One region of the Desulfofundulus sp. TPOSR genome, then DNA from elsewhere that is predicted to be linked to it. Evidence: riboswitches for the same ligand, from Rfam matches in the RefSeq annotation. Region 1 holds a riboswitch; each other region holds the start of a gene.
The links. Region 1 has a riboswitch for cyclic di-GMP ahead of G7K71_RS08890 (hypothetical protein). Riboswitches for the same ligand answer to the same signal wherever they lie in the genome.
Positions count from the first base shown of each region.

Region 2: linked by a shared signal. The riboswitch ahead of G7K71_RS03865 (ATP-binding protein) and the one ahead of G7K71_RS08890 (hypothetical protein) in region 1 are both predicted to bind cyclic di-GMP.
Region 3: linked by a shared signal. The riboswitch ahead of G7K71_RS12585 (type II secretion system F family protein) and the one ahead of G7K71_RS08890 (hypothetical protein) in region 1 are both predicted to bind cyclic di-GMP.
Region 4: linked by a shared signal. The riboswitch ahead of G7K71_RS02465 (HD-GYP domain-containing protein) and the one ahead of G7K71_RS08890 (hypothetical protein) in region 1 are both predicted to bind cyclic di-GMP.

Region 1 covers NZ_JAAOEF010000002.1:61,415-65,587, reverse strand. The annotation lists gene G7K71_RS08900 (peroxiredoxin) at 1-281, opposite strand, end outside; gene G7K71_RS08890 (hypothetical protein) at 931-1,437, opposite strand; cyclic di-GMP riboswitch class I at 1,567-1,630, opposite strand; gene G7K71_RS08885 (hypothetical protein) at 1,695-1,925, opposite strand; gene G7K71_RS08880 (class I SAM-dependent methyltransferase) at 1,973-2,578, opposite strand; gene G7K71_RS08875 (ASCH domain-containing protein) at 3,221-3,496, opposite strand; gene G7K71_RS08870 (PadR family transcriptional regulator) at 4,076-4,173, shown strand, end outside.
Region 2 covers NZ_JAAOEF010000001.1:766,698-770,870, forward strand. The annotation lists gene G7K71_RS03855 (PP2C family protein-serine/threonine phosphatase) at 1-132, opposite strand, end outside; gene G7K71_RS03860 (STAS domain-containing protein) at 140-460, opposite strand; gene G7K71_RS03865 (ATP-binding protein) at 478-1,722, opposite strand; cyclic di-GMP riboswitch class I at 1,941-2,026, opposite strand; tRNA gene G7K71_RS03870 (tRNA-Thr) at 2,634-2,708, opposite strand; gene G7K71_RS03875 (methylated-DNA--[protein]-cysteine S-methyltransferase) at 2,731-3,318, opposite strand; gene G7K71_RS03880 (DMT family transporter) at 3,352-4,173, opposite strand, start outside.
Region 3 covers NZ_JAAOEF010000003.1:359,587-363,759, forward strand. The annotation lists gene G7K71_RS12575 (GspE/PulE family protein) at 1-1,062, shown strand, start outside; gene G7K71_RS12580 (type IV pilus twitching motility protein PilT) at 1,088-2,173, shown strand; cyclic di-GMP riboswitch class I at 2,243-2,334, shown strand; gene G7K71_RS12585 (type II secretion system F family protein) at 2,302-3,621, shown strand; gene G7K71_RS12590 (prepilin-type N-terminal cleavage/methylation domain-containing protein) at 3,752-4,173, shown strand, end outside.
Region 4 covers NZ_JAAOEF010000001.1:476,245-480,417, reverse strand. The annotation lists gene G7K71_RS02480 (chemotaxis protein CheA) at 1-425, shown strand, start outside; gene G7K71_RS02475 (Hpt domain-containing protein) at 444-1,385, shown strand; gene G7K71_RS02470 (response regulator) at 1,471-1,821, shown strand; cyclic di-GMP riboswitch class I at 2,041-2,142, shown strand; gene G7K71_RS02465 (HD-GYP domain-containing protein) at 2,458-3,081, shown strand; gene G7K71_RS02460 (methyl-accepting chemotaxis protein) at 3,113-4,173, shown strand, end outside.

The sequences.
Region 1 (4,173 bases):
ATCCACTCTGCCCACTTGATATGGGAAAACACCTGGTCTACGGAAAGGCCAATCAATTCGCAGTTGAGTTCCTTAAACTCCTGATGTTTCCTGGCGAAGGCCACAAACTCTGTGGTGCACACTGGAGTGAAATCGGCTGGATGGCTGAAGAGGATAAACCAGCGCCCTGCGTAGTCATGCGGCAGCGTCCGCTTTCCATGGGTGCTCTGAACTGTTAGCTCCGGAAAAGGCTCACCTATAAGAGGGGAGTATCGTTCCACTTTGTCCTGTAATTTTGCCACTGTCAAAACCTCCTTGTAATGATTTCAAATTTATATTTATTACAAATTATAATATTAACTCTTTCTCTTGTCAAGCTCATTTTCTGCAATGATTCGCATCAAACTCCGGGAACCGGCTAAAGAAAATTTGCCGTACTATAGAAAGCCCGGACTATTGAAACATTATCCCTTACCAGGAACAATGAAAAAAACAGTTCTTCCCTTTTATACCCAGCGTCCGGCCCACCGCTTCGGCGTACACCGCCGTGGCGATGGCGTGGTAGTACAGCGTTTCCTGCCAGGCCAGCATTTGAATGGCCAGTTGTTACAAAAAGAAAAAGCCGGATGCCCCGGAAAAGGGGCACCCGGCCCACGGAAAAATACCTGCCCACCGGCTTAACCACCGGATCTTTTGGCACCGGCTTGAGTACCGGCCCCGGAGCAGGCTGCGGCCCCGGTACGATTACCGTTCCTTCGGAGACTCCAGCTTCTGCCCGGGTACAAATTTCGAGGCTCTGGTGGCTTCAGCGGCTTGTACCCAGGCTTCTTCGGAAGTTCGGGCAGAAAAACACGATGCTACCCCCAAAAAAGAAGCCCGACATAAAGCCGGGTTGAAAAGGAAAGAAGGTGTTTTTAAAACTGGCTTATCCGTCCGCGCCCGCGTCTTCATTTAAGTACCGGCATTGCGCCCGGCCCCGCCGAAACGGTTTGGCCCTACCGTCGTACGGTTGACATTTGCCCTTATTCGCTCAGCCATGATCTGCTTGCACTGGTCGGCCTGCGCTTGTGTAATCCTGCCATCCTTAAGCAGTTGGTCGATTTGAGAGCTTCGCTGGCTGACTATAAAGTTGATCAGCTGTTCCTCACTTATACCTTTTTCGGCTGCAATCTCAACCAACGACTTGCCGGAGTGACGTGCAGTAATTAACGCAGATACATCCATTCCCAGGAACTGCGCCACCGACGTATTCATCGAGCCCGCTGCCCGCCCCAGAGCCGCACCAGCCATTATGCCTGCACCGGTGGTATTTGGTCCGGCTGCTTGCACATTATACTTACCTGCCCATGCTGGCGGACCGCCCGCAGCCATTGCTTTCCCGGCAGGTAACCCCGCCAAAAGCATTCCACTGAACAACCCTGCTGCACTTACCATTGTTATCCATTTTTTAATTTTCATGATTGGTCCCCCTTTCAGGTTAGCTTTACCAGAAATTATACCTGGCAGGATTTAAGAATTTGTGACTAAAATGTTACAAATTCGTTACAAAATTGAGCACTCGGTACACCCTTTTTCTGCCACACCTGTTCTTCCAACTTTAGGCCCCCTGGCTTTGCGCCCCCGGCTTTCGCCGGGTTTGCCTTTGGTGGGGACTCCTTTTAAATTTAGAATACGGCATGTGAAAAATATTGCGCGGGCTGGGCACAAGACACGGACTAGCGGGAAACCACCCGGGGCGAATGGAACCCACCGGATTTCCGTCTCGCGTAGACCACCCGGACCACGTGGCCGTAACAACTGTCCGCACCCATTACCCCAACATGGAAAACCATGACGCTGTTCGCTCCCAGCTCCCGGATGGCCTTAATATGGTGGTACACCTTGCCGTCCACGAAGGGGGAAGTGTGATACTCAACACATGATGCAAGCCCGGATGGTTGTTTCATTTCCCAGTTAATCCCAATGTATCAACCCATATCCAACTTAGCACAGTTTATGCAAAACGCCTTTTTCGCATTAGGCAAACCCAGGCTCTAGGCGGGTTTGGGCGGTTAGATCCAAAATGACTTGAAACGAGTGAAAGGATTTCGAAGTAGGGCTCTACAGAGTTAACAATATCTCTGGCAGTCCGCTGTGGTGGACCTGGGCCATCACGTTGCTCATCGGCGTTGCCAACAATACTCAACCATAAACCATCTTTTTCTAAATGAGCAGCTACATTTTCAGCAAAGCTCTTCCGCTCTTCATCCGAATTTAATGAATGAAAACAACCTCTATCAAACACAAAGCCAAATGGCGCCCCTTCAATTTTGTTCATAAGGAAGTCAATCACAATAAAGGTACATTTGACATTAGCTTTTGAAGCTTTCTCTATAGCCTTCTGTATTGCAATTTCCGAAGTATCAATACCTATCACATCGAAGTTTTTTTGGGAAAGCCATATGGAGTTATCGCCAGTTCCGCATCCAATATCCAGTGCTTTACAGGGTTTTATGGCCATCGCAGTCACAGTCTGAATAAGGTTGAAATCGGGTTTGCCAATATCCCAAGGAGTATCGCCTGTTTCATATCTTTTCTTGTAACGTTCCTCTATCGTCATTCTGTCTTCACCTCCTCCCTTCTGGTACCTGCTTAAATTTTACACGGCCTCAGCCAAAATTCCAATATTAACATCTCCCCCAAAGGCATTCCCTTTAAAGTTTTATCTAAATATTCAGCAGGAAACTTACATAAATTTAGTAGTTAGCACTTCAACAAGGAACCCCGAAAAACCTCTCCATTTATAGATTTTTTAAAGTTGAGAAACACCGGCAGCCACATCTTTCGCCTTTCTACACCTCGATTTTCCGGTAAAGTTCCGGAGCCATGCGGACAAGGAGGCGGCACAAAAACGCCTCCACCGCCAGGATGACTCCCAGAACCGCCAGAGAACCCGCCCACCAGGGCAGGTGAAAGGATAAAAACCGTCAAGGCGGTACCTGCCGCCAGGAGAACGCTTGCGCTCAACATGAAAAACAGTACGTTTAAGTTCCCCTGTATCGCTATCTGAGGAATTTCCCAGCCCAGGCTGGGCCGGATTAAATCAATCAGCAACCCGCCGGTGTTAATGACGTCCATTTCGGCAACGCTGAGCTAGCAAAAAAGCAACGGGTACTTTTTGTGGATTTTTGTCGAATTGTCCGGCAAACAGGGTCAAAAAAATTTGACCAGACACGGACGTTTGAAATACTAACCGTAAGCCTTACACCAGCTCAAACTCCACCATCCAAACATCAACATCCGGGTTCCAGAACCCGTATATCCGTTCGAACGCCTCCCGGTACCCCTCCACTGACGGGTAGCTTTCCTTCCAGGCGTCATCCTCCGTGATCTCGCCCAGCCGCTCCCGCCGGACGGCGGTCACCCTCACGTAAGTGAACGGTACCACCCGGTGATTTAACCTGCACTGGTAGACGGAGCCGGCATTCCACGAAGAACAAAAGGCCGGGTTTCCCCGAAAAGGACATCCGGCCCTCAAATACCGCCTCCCCACTGGCTGACTGCTGATCCTCCAATATCGGCTCCGGGTTAGGATACGCCAAGAGTACATATCTTCACCACTCCGTCGGATAAAGGAGCCGTGCTACCGGCGAAGTAAGCCGGTGATTTTCTGTAGTGCCGTTCGCATAAGTCGCTAAAACTGTGAGTAAAGAAGCACTAATTGTCCAATCTTAGGGGGTCAGCCCGCCCGTTCGCTGAGCATCATGCGGGCGATCCTTTATTTTCTTGCTCCTCAAGAGGGAAAACCTCCAGGAATTTGGCGCGGAGTGGATTTTGGGAACGTATCCAAACTTCAATCCAGACTCCATCATGACCCCGAACAATCACCGGATCAATGCAGTGGTCTACCCTTCGGGCTCAAAGCACCAAGTAAAGTTCGAATTCTCTTCGCCAGCCGCATCTGGAGTAATTCAACACAAACCCATTTTCATCCTCTGATGGTGTCACCCGTCAAGGGTGACATGAGGGGTCTTGCAATGCAAGGTTTTGAATGTTATAATGTCCCTGGCTATCTTGCAAAACAAGACATTTTGGTCAGGCAAAGAGGCGTAAATATATGGAAAAAAGAGGTTCACAACTGCTGAAAGGGGTACTTGATATGTGCCTCCTGGCTCTCATAAACGAAGAATCTTGTTATGGTTATGAAATGGTGCG
Region 2 (4,173 bases), on a different contig from region 1:
CACGGTTCTCTCGTCGCAGGAAATAAACTCAAAAAAATCCCCCCCGACCTGTTCGGCAGGCAGGCTACACCCACTAACTTCCAACCCGTAAGCCCTTAGTATTTTTCCATTCCCTGTAATCACTTCTCCCATCCTGCTCCTACCTCTCTTCTCCGCCCGGAGCGGTGTTTTGCGCCAGGAGCCTGTCCAACCCTACCAGCCGCATCACCTCCGCCACATCAGGTTGCGGCCTCAAAATCAGCATCTGGCCCCCTTTTTGCCGCCAGTCGTTGCTAATGTCCAGCAAACTTTTCAAACCGGTGGAATCAACGAAAGAAACGCCCGACAGGTCAACTTCCAGCGTGTGTTCTCCCACTTTCCCAACAACTTCTTGCAACTGCGCTACTGTTTCCACGTCCAATTCACCGTTCAGCACCAGCCGGCACACCCCCCTGTCAACGTAAACATCTACTTTCAGCAACAAAATCACCCCCTCTTTCATTGGTCTTGTCCGGTTTTAATGCCGAAGTCCAGGGCCAGGGCGGTACCTGACGGTCCTGTATTAAGGTAGAGGTGGTCCGCATAGTAGAGCATCAGGGTAAATCCACACCCCAGGGAATTCTTGGTTGAATAATGTTGCATCAGCGTTGCCCGGGCCAATTCGCTGGTTTTGATTCCCGGACCCCGGTCCTGAACGATAATCCTGACGGTGTCCCCTGACTGCCTGGCTTGCCAGCAACCGCCCCCTGCATGTTTGAGAGCATTGGCCAGCGCCTCTGTCAAGCACAAGGCAATCGCGTGCTGCCTGCGGCTGTCGAGAACAGGCAAGGCTTCCCGCATTGCCCGGCGGGCTTCCGGAATGTCATGGGTCTGCCGGACCTCACCCCTGGCCAGTTCCGTCCCTTCTGAGATCACTTTTTCCATTTCTCCACTATTCACCAGGTATAACCGGCCCCCCGTTACCGCCGCTATGGCCTCCCGGTAAGCCTGCATCTCCTGCTGGTGCATCTTTCTCTCCTTTTCAATCACCTCGGTGATGTCAAAGGCCAGCAGTCCACCGCTCCTGTGGTCGAAAGGCACGCCGTGAAGGTCAAACACCTTTTGCCCGTCAGCGCTAATGATCACCTCGCGGCGGTGTTCGGCCTTGCGGATAGCCTGGCGCATCAGTTTTTCCGCTTCTTCCATAGGCAGGTCCAGGTCAGCCTGGCCCGAAAGGTAGCAGAAGCGCCCTCCTTCATATTTCATCACCTTCCCCACCCTGAGAGCGTTAATTAGTTCGGATTTCTCCACCTCAGCCAGCAGTTTCTCCCTGACCAGGTCCTGAAGGTGCTCCGGCAAGTGCCGGGAAATCTCCTGTATTAGCTCGCCGGCGCTTCCGGCCAGCAACTGATACTCCTCCCTGCTAAGACGACGGGCAGTCCCCTGCTTCCGGTGGACACACAGGATATCAAAAACGTGGACGTTATTTTTCCCTTTGAACGGTACCCCGGCCACCTCGACCCACAAGTTTTCCTGCAGCCTGATTACATACCGGCCCGGAACAGGAGCTTCCGTTTCCAGCCCAAACTCCGTGGTATTTAACACCAGGATGCGGGCCGGATAATGCCTGCCATGCTCATCTTCCAGTAACACCCGGACAGGCGGCGAAGGCACCCGGCGAAGGGGGCTTAGCTGGACAAAATACTGGCACTCCACACAAGGACGGTCCGGTTCTTTCTTTGCGCACTCAAGACACCGTTGCATTTTTTCACCACCCTTCTGCCTTTCAGCCCCTCCCGGCCCCATGCCCTTTCAATTGCCACAATACTGCCAGCAAACGTCCCAGCCATTGGCTCTGTTAGAGTCGACCTCTATACCCCAAATGGGTAAACATACTTTTATAAGCAGGAACGGCAGCCTGACCAGGCTGCCGCAACAAAAACATCATTAAAAAGAAAACAGAAAACAATCAATACCTTTATCGCGGCAGCCTGGCAGTCATACCCTTTAGGGCTGCAGACCCATGGCTTTGCGCCCCACCCTTTCGAGTGGTTTGCCTTTAACACAATAAAGACAATAAAGTTTTTAATTTAACAGTGAAAAGGCTGATTCAACACCGCCAGAACACAGAAAATTTTCGACCAGCGAAAAATTCAGCCCCTGAAGATCCTGTTAGGTATGGGAAATATGATGAGAGAAAATACAAAACAGGCCCGTGTGGATAAGAACGGACATGACGTGCTCCGCCAGCAACCAGAAGGAGCAGAGAGGAATTATCTCGGTAGGCGATTTGGAGGGTAAGTAAGCAGGAAGTGGAAGCTTTTCTATACAAGCCCCGCCAAGAAAATGAGAGGTTTTGGTATTTATTGCATTTAATACCGAAGAGAACATGTGTTCTATCACAATGGTCCAACATTTTTATCTTCCCGATCATTCCTTTCGACTCCCTTTTTAACAAAAATTAGACATGAAATTCCGTTTAAATGCCATCATTCACCAGTTTTCGATGTAAACAAAATTCATAACCACCGGTACCAAAGCATGTCTGCGGACAAGATACCTGCACCCAAAAGTTAATATACGATATCCATTTTTATTTTCCCTTCTGAATGAAGCAAGACAATGTAATATAATAAACAATAAACGCCGCAAACCCTTGCGGCGTCTAGCTTTTTTGGAGCTGGTGGTCGGATTCGAACCGACGACCTGCGCATTACGAGTGCGCTGCTCTACCCCTGAGCCACACCAGCACTTTTCTGTTGTCTCATTCGACTAACCCGGCGCCTTACTTATATTAACGCAAACAGAGTCATTTGTCAATTGGTATCGCCCGGTGGGACCGGGTCGTACGCCTTCGAGCTGCAACAGCTGCAGTTTTAAGGGCAAACCGCCGCCAAAACCGCCGGGTGATCCATCCTGGCGGATTACCCGGTGGCAGGGGATGACCAGTGGAACCCGGTTGGCCCCCAAAGCCCCGCCCACGGCCCGGGCGGCCCGGGGATTCCCGACGGCTGCCGCCACCTGCTGGTACGACCATAATTCACCGTACCCGATGTGCCGTACGAAACCCAGCACCCGGGCCACAAAGGGGGGGCACCAGGAAAGATCCACGGGAATATCCGTAAAGGAAACCGGCCGGCCCTGGAAATATTGATCCAACTTTTCTTCCAGGAGCGGAGGCCACCTTTTTAGCGCAGGCTCGCTGGTTTCATTAATTCTTACAGGCATTGGTTCATCCTGCAGGGCAGTCAGGGCTTCCTCCCGGCTTGGACGGGGAAATGTCAGGACCAGCAGCCCCTGCTTACCCCAGGCAGTACCAACCCAGCCCGCTTTGGTGGATAATAAATGAAGCCCATTCACAGAACGCCCCCCACAGCCGCAAAATAGAATAATCTATTTTTCTGCTGCCGCCCGGATAAAAATGGCCAGACCCGTGATAATAATCGCCCCGCCCACAAGCTGTAAGGGTGAAGGTACCTGGTGAAAAATGATATAAGCCAGAATGGTTGCCCCCACCGGCTCGCCAAGTATACTCACTGAGACCACGGCAGCCTTGACATAACGCAGGGCCCAGTTAAAAATGGTATGCCCGAAAATGGTGGGAACCAGGGCCAGGAGGAAAAACCACAGCCATGTGGAGGGCGGGTAAGGAAAAAAGGACAAACCGGTGAGCAGCGCACCCAGGAACAAAGTCACGGTACTGGCCCCGTAAACAACAAAAATGTACGGGAATAATGACAGGCGGTGCCGTAAACCGCGCCCGATCAATACATAGCCGGCAATAAAAATGGCCCCGGCAAAAGCCAGGATATCTCCCCAGAAAGCCTGCCCGCCGATCTGAAAATCACCCACACCCACAATAGTGCTGCCGGTTAAAGCCAGGGCTGCCCCCACAAGCCCCGTGCGGGCGATTTTTTCTTTAAAGATAAGGTAGCCACCTAAAACCACAAATAAGGGTTGCATGGTGACCAGCACGGTGGAGCTGGCAATGGATGTGTACTCAAGGGAAGTAATCCAGGCAGTGAAATGCAATGCCAGCAGCACGCCGGAAAGGCAGGCCAGCATTATGTCACGCCGGCCCATGGAGCGCAGTTCTTCCCGTCCCCTGGTCAGGGCAATGGGAGCAATCATGAGCACGGTAAACCCCAACCGGTAGAAGGCAATGACCAGAGGTGGAGCCATGGCGAGTTTGGTAAAGATGGAAGAAAAGGCGGC
Region 3 (4,173 bases), on a different contig from region 1:
TACCGGGTGGATGGGTTATTGAGGGAAGCCCTTACTCTGCCCCGGCATATCCGCTCCAACCTTACTACCAGGATCAAAATCCTGGCCGGCCTGGACATTGCCGAAAAGCGCCTCCCCCAGGACGGCCGGTTTCAGGTTAAGTACGGAGAACAGGAAATAGATGTGAGGGTATCCACCCTGCCTACGGTCCACGGGGAAAAGGTGGTCCTGCGTTTGCTGCTTAAGAGCGGGCGGATCCTGCCCATTGACCGGCTGGGATTCCACCGCTACAACCTGGAGCGTTTTACAGAGGTAATCCATCGCACTTCCGGCATGATCCTGGTCACCGGGCCCACCGGCAGCGGCAAGACCACCACCCTGTACGCGGTACTGGCCCAGTTGAATTCCCCGGAGCGCAATATTGTGACCATAGAGGACCCGGTGGAGTACCTCCTGCGGGGGATCAACCAGACCCAGATCAACGTGAAAGCCGGGCTTACCTTTGCCGCCGGCCTGCGCTCCATCCTCCGCCAGGACCCGGACATCATCATGGTGGGGGAAATAAGGGACGGGGAGACGGCCCAGATCGCGGTGAGGGCGGCTACCACCGGCCACCTGGTGCTCAGCAGTCTGCACACCAACGACGCCGCGGGTGCCCTGACCCGCCTCATCGATATGGGGGTGGAGCCCTTCCTGGTGGCCTCCTCGGTGGTGGGCGTGGTTTCCCAGCGCCTGGTGCGCCTGCTCTGTCCCCGCTGCCGGGAGCCCTACCAGCTCCCGGAAGATGCGCCGGAGAGGATTTTCATGGGCCTGCCGCCCGGTGAGCCGGTGACCCTTTACCGGGCCGCCGGCTGCCACCACTGCAACCACACCGGTTACCAGGGGCGGACGAGCATCCAGGAGGTGCTGCCTGTGACCCGGGCCATCAGGGAGCTGGTAAATAAAAAAGCTTCTGCCGATGTGATCAAAGAAAAGGCGGTGGCCGAGGGAATGGTCACCCTGAAAGAAGATGGAATAGACAAGGCCCGGCAGGGGATCACCTCCATAGCGGAAGTGATGCGCGTGGCCTATAATGAGTGGTGACGGAAAAGGAAGGTGCTGCGGCGGAATGCATGCCGATGAACTTTTAAAGCTGGCCTTCGAGCTGAAAGCTTCCGACGTCCACCTTACTGTCGGCCGTCCGCCCGTCTTCCGGGTTCACGGGAAGCTTTTTGCGGCCGACGAGCTGGGCGCCCGGGCCGTGCCGGGGGTGGATGATCTGCCCGTCCTCACCGCCGGGGATACCGAGGCCCTGGCCCGCCAGCTGATCCCCGGGGACCGGTTCCAGCAGTTCATGCAGGTGGGCGAGAGCGACCTGTCTTACGCCATCCCGGGAGTGGGCCGCTTCCGCGTGAACGCCTTCAAGCAGCGCGGCACGGTGGCCCTGGCCATCCGCCTCATCCCGGAGCGCATCCCCACCTTCGATGAACTGGGCCTGCCCGAGGTGGTGGCCCACCTGGCCAGGCGGCCCCGGGGCCTGGTGCTGGTTACCGGGCCCACGGGCAGCGGCAAGTCCACCACCCTGGCGGCCATGATCGACTTCATCAACAGCGAGAGCCGCCTGCACATCATCACCCTGGAAGACCCCATCGAGTACGTCCACCGGCACAAGAAGAGCCTGGTCAACCAGCGGGAAATCGGCCGGGACTCCCTTTCTTTTGCCGCCGCCCTGCGCGCGGCCCTGCGGGAAGACCCCGACGTCATCCTGGTGGGGGAGATGCGGGACCTGGAGACCATCGCCACGGCCATCACCGCCGCCGAAACCGGTCACCTGGTGCTGGCCACCCTGCACACCACCAGCGCAGCCCAGACCATTGACCGCATCATCGACGTTTTCCCGCCCCACCAGCAGCAGCAGGTCCGGCTGCAGCTGGCCGGCGCCCTGGAAGGAGTGATTGCCCAGCAGTTGCTGCCCCGCAGGGACCGTCCCGGCAGGGTGGCGGCGCTGGAAATCCTGGTGGCTACGCCGGCCATCCGCAACCTCATCCGGGAGGGGAAGACCCACCAGATTATCTCCCACCTGCAGACCGGGGCCAGGTACGGCATGCAGACCCTGGATATGGCTTTAAGAAACCTCGTCCGTACAGGGGTGATCGGCAGGGAAGAGGCCCTGGCCCGGGCGGCTGATGCCGAAAATTTGTTAAAAATGATTTAAAACAACCAGCTGGTTATTGACTGGCAGGGCGGCTCCCGTTTAAGATAGTTTTCAGGAAGAGTGCGGCAAAGCGAAAAAAGGCAAACCTGCCGAAAGGCAGGGGCGCAAAGCCGCGGGCCTAAAGCGGCATGCAAGGCCGCCATGGCAGCCGGGCTGCCGAACTTTCCGGCACGTACTTCCAGGCGCGTCGCCTGGATTTTTATTTCCGGGAGGTGGTGAGGGGAGCTTTGCCCGTCTATGCCTATCGGGCCCGGGACTTAACCGGCAAGGTGGTTTCCGGCCGGCTGGAAGCCAGCGGACCAAGGGAGGCGGCCAGGATACTGCAGGGCCAGCGGCTCATCCCCGTGCAGATCCGGGCCGTGCGGGGGGGCGTCAACCTGACTATGCGGCTGCCTTCATTCCGGCGTGGGGTCAGGCTGAGGGAGCTGGCCCTCTTCTGCCGCCAGCTTTCCACCCTGGTCAGCGCCGGCGTACCCCTGGTGGGGGCCATGCGCATCCTGGAGCTGCAGGTGGAGGGCCGGGTGCTCAAAGAGGTGGTGCGCGGGGTGACCGCCCGCCTGGAGCAGGGACACTCCCTGGCCGAATCCTTCGGCGCCTACCCCTCGGTCTTCCCCGAGATCTTCATCAGCATGGTGGAGGCCGGGGAAGTGGGCGGCGTGCTGGACGAGGTGCTGGAGAGCCTGGCCGGCCATTTTGAGAGGGAACACGAGGTGAGGGAAAAGGTGAAGTCGGCCCTCACCTACCCCACCATGGTCCTGGGCTTTGCCGTGGTCATCCTTACCTTCGTGCTCACCTTCGTCCTGCCCCCCATCATCAACACCATCCAGAACCTGGGTGTGCCCCTGCCCCTGCCCACCCGGGTGGTGATGGGAGCCAGCCGCCTGGTGGGGCGCTACTGGTACATCCTCCCGCTGTTTCCACTGGCGGCGGCTTTCGGCTTCCAGCGCCTGCGGGCCTCACCCCGGGGCCGGGAGATGTGGGACCGCCTGGTCCTGAAAATGCCCGTATTCGGGCCGGTGCTGAAAAAAATCATCATTGCCCGCTTTGCCCGAACCCTGGCCGCCATGCTCAAAGGCGGGGTGCCCATCATCCAGGCCCTGGAAGTGGTGAAGAAAACCGCCGGCAACCAGGTGGTGGCGGCCGGCGTGGCCAGGGCGCAGGAGAGCGTGCGGGAGGGGCAGGGCCTGGCCGGCCCCCTGGAAGAAAGCGGCATCTTCCCCCCGCTGGTCATCCGCATGATTGCCGTGGGGGAAGAAACCGGCAGCCTGGACGCGCTGCTGGTCCGCATCGGCGCCTTTTACGACCAGGAAGTGAACATCACCGTGGGCCGCCTCTCCAGCGTGCTGGAGCCGGTGCTGATTGTCTTCCTGGGCGGCATAGTGGGGTTCATCGTCCTTTCGGTGCTCCTGCCCATGTTCACCAGCATGATGCAGGGGCTGGGGAAGTAGGGCGGTGGTTTCAAAGGTGTTCTTACATACTCTAACCGGCCGTTTAGGCACCTTTTCCAGGTCAATTATTTAATTGACAACCCTTGTTTCTTGTTTTATTAAGACACTACTTTTGGGGGAGGAAAAAACTATGCGCAAAAAACTCAGGAACAACCGCGGCTTCACCCTGGTGGAGCTTCTGGTGGTCATCGCCATCATCGGCATCCTGGCCGCCATCATCGCCCCCAACGCCTTCAAGGCCATTGAAAAGGGTAAGGTGGCGGCGGCAGAGGCGGATTACAAGGCAATTAAAGCGGCGGCGCTGAATGCGTATACGGATACGGGACTTTGGGCACCTTCTTCGGACAGTGCGGGTGAGGATCCGGGCTTAGTGAATGCCAGTGAATGGGAAAATCCACCTTCTAATTTTGGCTGGAATGGCCCCTACCTTGAACGGTGGCCGAGCAAGAACCCGTGGGGCGGGACGTATACGTATAAAAATAGTGCTACAAGTGGTACGCAGATTCCAAATAACCATACTTGGGGAACAGGTACAAACTTTAGGTGGCTTGA
Region 4 (4,173 bases), on a different contig from region 1:
TTCCGCTGACTTTAGCTACCTCGCGTGTCCTGCTGGTGGTGCAGGACGGCAGGAAGTACGGGTTACCAATCGCAGATGTGAGGGAAATGGTTAAAGTCCGCCCTGATGATCTGGCCAGCATGCAAGGAAAAAGGATTGCCGTGATCCGCGGTGAGTTAATGCCCGTGCTTTTCCTGGGTGAGTTTTTCGGGGAGGACAAAAAAGAGACCGGTGACGAAGAGCTGTGCCTGGTGATCCTGACGAGCGGCTTTGCGCTGGTCGTGGATGATTTCCTGGGTCAAGAGGATGTTGTGCTTAAGTCTCTTCCAGCAGGTTTTGGTTCCGGTTCCTGTTTTGCCGGGGCGGCCATTCTGGGGGACGGGAGTATCTTGCTGGTTCTGGACCCGCATCGTATGTGGGGGCAGTTCCAGCAGACAGATCATTAAGCGGAGGTGTTAGGAACAATGTATAGCGAAGAATCCCTTCCCTACGTGGAGGCCTTTCTGGAAGAAACCGCTGAACAGCTCCAGGAATTGGAAAGCAAGCTGGTGTTCCTGGAAAAGAACCCCACCGACCGCACCTGTATAGACGATATTTTCAGGATTGCCCACAACCTCAAGGGCAATGCGGCAACGGTGGGTTTTGAGGAAATGGCTTCTCTGGCCCACCGCATGGAAGACCTGCTGGACGGCATGAGGAAAGGGAAGATTTCTTCTTCCGGGGAAATTATCGACACGTTACTAAATTCTCTTGACGCTCTAAAAGGGCTTGCCGACAAATTCTGCGGGAAGGACGAGGGCATCCTTGAGCTGAGTAACCTGGTGAATAAACTGGAGCATCTGGCTCACGGTGGGCATGATGCTGGCGCTCATACAGGCCCGAAAAAGATATTAATCAAACTTGAGGATGGCTGCGATATGAAGGCAGTTCGCGCTTGCGTGGTGATAAGGGCCCTGGAGGAACTGGTGGAAATTGTTGAGGTTAAGCCCTCGTTTGATGAGATTAAGGAGCATGGTTTTGAAGGTACGGAAATAAAAGCGAGGTTTTTCGCCAGGGAGAGCCTGGATACTGTAAAAGAGGCTCTCCAGGCTATTCCTGACGTCAAGGCGGTAGAGTTGTCTGGAGAAGAAAAAACGCTAAATATTAGGGCAGGCGCGCGCCTGGACCCGCGGATACCGGAGGAACGCTTAAGAAATGCCGATAGGGCGGTTGTAGATTTAACCGACCTGCGGGAACTCAGCCCGGCCGCCTTGAGCTGGCTCCTCAGGATCAGTAGACTGGCCAAAGTTAAGCTTATATTGCCCCAGCAACCTCTTCCAAAGAAGTTTTTGAAACTTTTGGGACTTGGTGAAAGCGACAGCTGCAGCGGCACCATTCCTGGGCCGGCCACGGCGAAAGAAGCGTAGCAGAGGGCGTTGAACCGTCAAGACGCCGTCCTCATTTAGGTAGCCTGGTCCAGGAATTTTCAATCTCTGCGCGGAGGTGCAAACATTGCGGGTGCTGGTGGTAGATGATGCGAAATTTATGAGGTTAACCCTCGGAAATATTTTAAAAAAGCATGGCCACGAAGTTTTCGAAGCCGAAAATGGCGCGGACGCCGTGGCGAAGTACCACGAAATTCAGCCGGACCTGGTGACAATGGACATCACCATGCCGGAGATGGACGGGCTGGAAGCCGTTAAACGGATAAAGGCCGTCGACCCGAAGGCAAAGATCGTCATGGTCAGCGCCATGGGCCAGAAAGATTATGTAATCGAAGCGATTCAGAGCGGCGCAATAGATTTCATCATTAAGCCTTTCCAGGAGGAGCGCATTCGCGAAGTGTTAAAGAGATTGGGCTAGAAAGGGGCGGGTGTTTTGGACGCCAACCACGTCAACTCATTTATCCTGACCGCGGAGCCGGGTTAGCCCCCTAATTCCGGAGATTATGCAGCAAAAGGTTCAAAGCTCACATTTGTTCGAGAAAGAACCTGACTTTACGATCTTACGTCAAGAAAGCTAAAATTACGTCGAAATAGAATAGAGGGGTCGAAAAGTTAAAAAGCTATTTTGTTCAATCCGAATCCTGGAGGGCAAACTCGGCGAAAGCCGGGGGCGCAAAGCCACAGGTCTAAGGTTCCCCAAAAGGTTGCCACGGGGAACTATGACGGCTGGGTTGCAAGGGAGAAAGATAGCCGCAGGAAAGCGTATACTTGTCTCTCTGCGGCTTTCTTAAATTTGGAATAACGTAAAAGGCGGAGGTTTGAGCAAGTATGAAAGAATCCCTTATGGAACGCCAGTTCGGGGGGGGGGTAACCTGTCTACATCTGGCCTTATTTATTAGCCCTATAAACAACTCTTTTGGGGTTCCCCTTCTCTGGTTCCCTCCTTTTGGGTTCCCCTTTTTACGCTCCCCACCCTTGTACCCGCCACCATCATTCCTAATAAGAAACTGTCCTTATGAGTTTTTACTACCGTTTCCATGATAGAGGTGTTTCCATGAGGTCCACACTTATTTACGCTGCTCGGGTACTGGTTCGGGTGCAGGAATCTCGATTTAAGTCGGCCTGCCTGCATTCTCAGCGCGTGGCCTTTTATGCGCTCTTGCTGGCCAGGGAGTTGGGACTGGACGAAAAATACCAGAAGCGCGTCTACTTAGCTGGCCTTCTGCACGACATAGGCAAAATAGGCATCCCCGACTTTATACTGTTTAAACGGGGCAAGTTGACTGCCGAGGAATGGGAGGAGATAAAAAGACACCCGGTTTTCAGTTATGAAATTCTCTCTACCATTCCCGGTATGAAGGAAATTAGTCTCATGGTCCTGCACCACCACGAGAGATACGATGGAACGGGCTATCCCGTTGGACTTACAGCTCAAGATATACCTCTGGGGGCGCGCATTTTAGCCGTGGCCGACAGCTTCGACGCCATGACCACAGAGAGGATCTACCGACCTTTTCCATTATCCCGGGAAGAGGCCCTGAAGGAAATGCACTGCTGTGCCGGAGGGCAGTTTGATCCACTTTTGGTGGAAGTTTTTAGTCGCTTGATAGGACGGGGAGAAACTGATTTGAGCCTCTACGAACAAGAATTTACGACTAATTTTTATTCCAAAATTTAAACGTTCACGAAAAGGAAAGGGTGGGGCTTAGTTGCTGTTATTCAGAAAGAAAAGTGAGCCGGGTACATCCAATACCTTCAATTCGGCTGATTTGCTTTTTGGGCTTAGCGTAGGTCGTTTCATTATGGCACACACAGATCTCCTGGCCCTGTGGAGCCGCTTGAGGGCAAATGAAGCGGCCCGCGAGGCGGAGGTTCAGGCATCGGGTTCTCAAGAACTCTCTGCCACTATCGAGGAAGTTAATGCTTCCGTGGAAGAATCGGCTGCCGCTCATCACCAAATGAAACAGCTGGCAGAGGCCAATCGCTCGGCACTGGCGGAGATGGACAGGCTTTTAAAAGTTGTGGCTACCGGGATACAGTATATGAGAGACCAACTGAATGAAGTAAGTCAGCGTTTTAATCAGGTCAACCAGATTGGCGAAGAAGTTGCGGAGATTGCAGAACAGACCAACCTCCTGGCACTGAACGCTGCTATAGAAGCTGCCCGGGCTGGCGAACACGGGCGTGGTTTTGCCGTAGTAGCCGAAGAAGTAAGGAAGCTGGCGGGAAAAACGAAGGATGCGGTAGGGACTGTGAAAGAATTAACTGCAGAAGTGGGTCAATTATCAGAGTCAGCCAACCGTAGCAGCAAAGAGGTAACGGATTCCTTTGAGGTTTATTCCAGGCAGGTTACCTCTGTAGTACAAAGCATAGACGAAAGCATGAAGCAGGTGGAACTTGCAGCCAGCGCCCTCGACGAAATAACCCAGGTCATGAATCAGGTTGCCACTACGACAACAGATCTTGCCCAGTCGTCCCAGCGGCTTGCCCAAATAACAGCCTTCGGTGACTCCTGTACGGCCAATACCAGCCACATCCGTGAAACCACCCTGCCGGTTCTGGAAGAACTCCTGGTCGAGATAACTGAGGATACGCCGGTTCATACCCTGGCAGCCAGGCTTTTCGACCATGCCCGGTTTATTAACACTGTAGTGGCGAAAGTTGGAACAGGCGAAAAGATATCTGATCATACCGAATGCGCCTTTGGGCGCTGGTATATAGGTGAGGGCGGCAGGCAGTTCGGCCACTTGCCTGCCTGGCGGGCTATAGA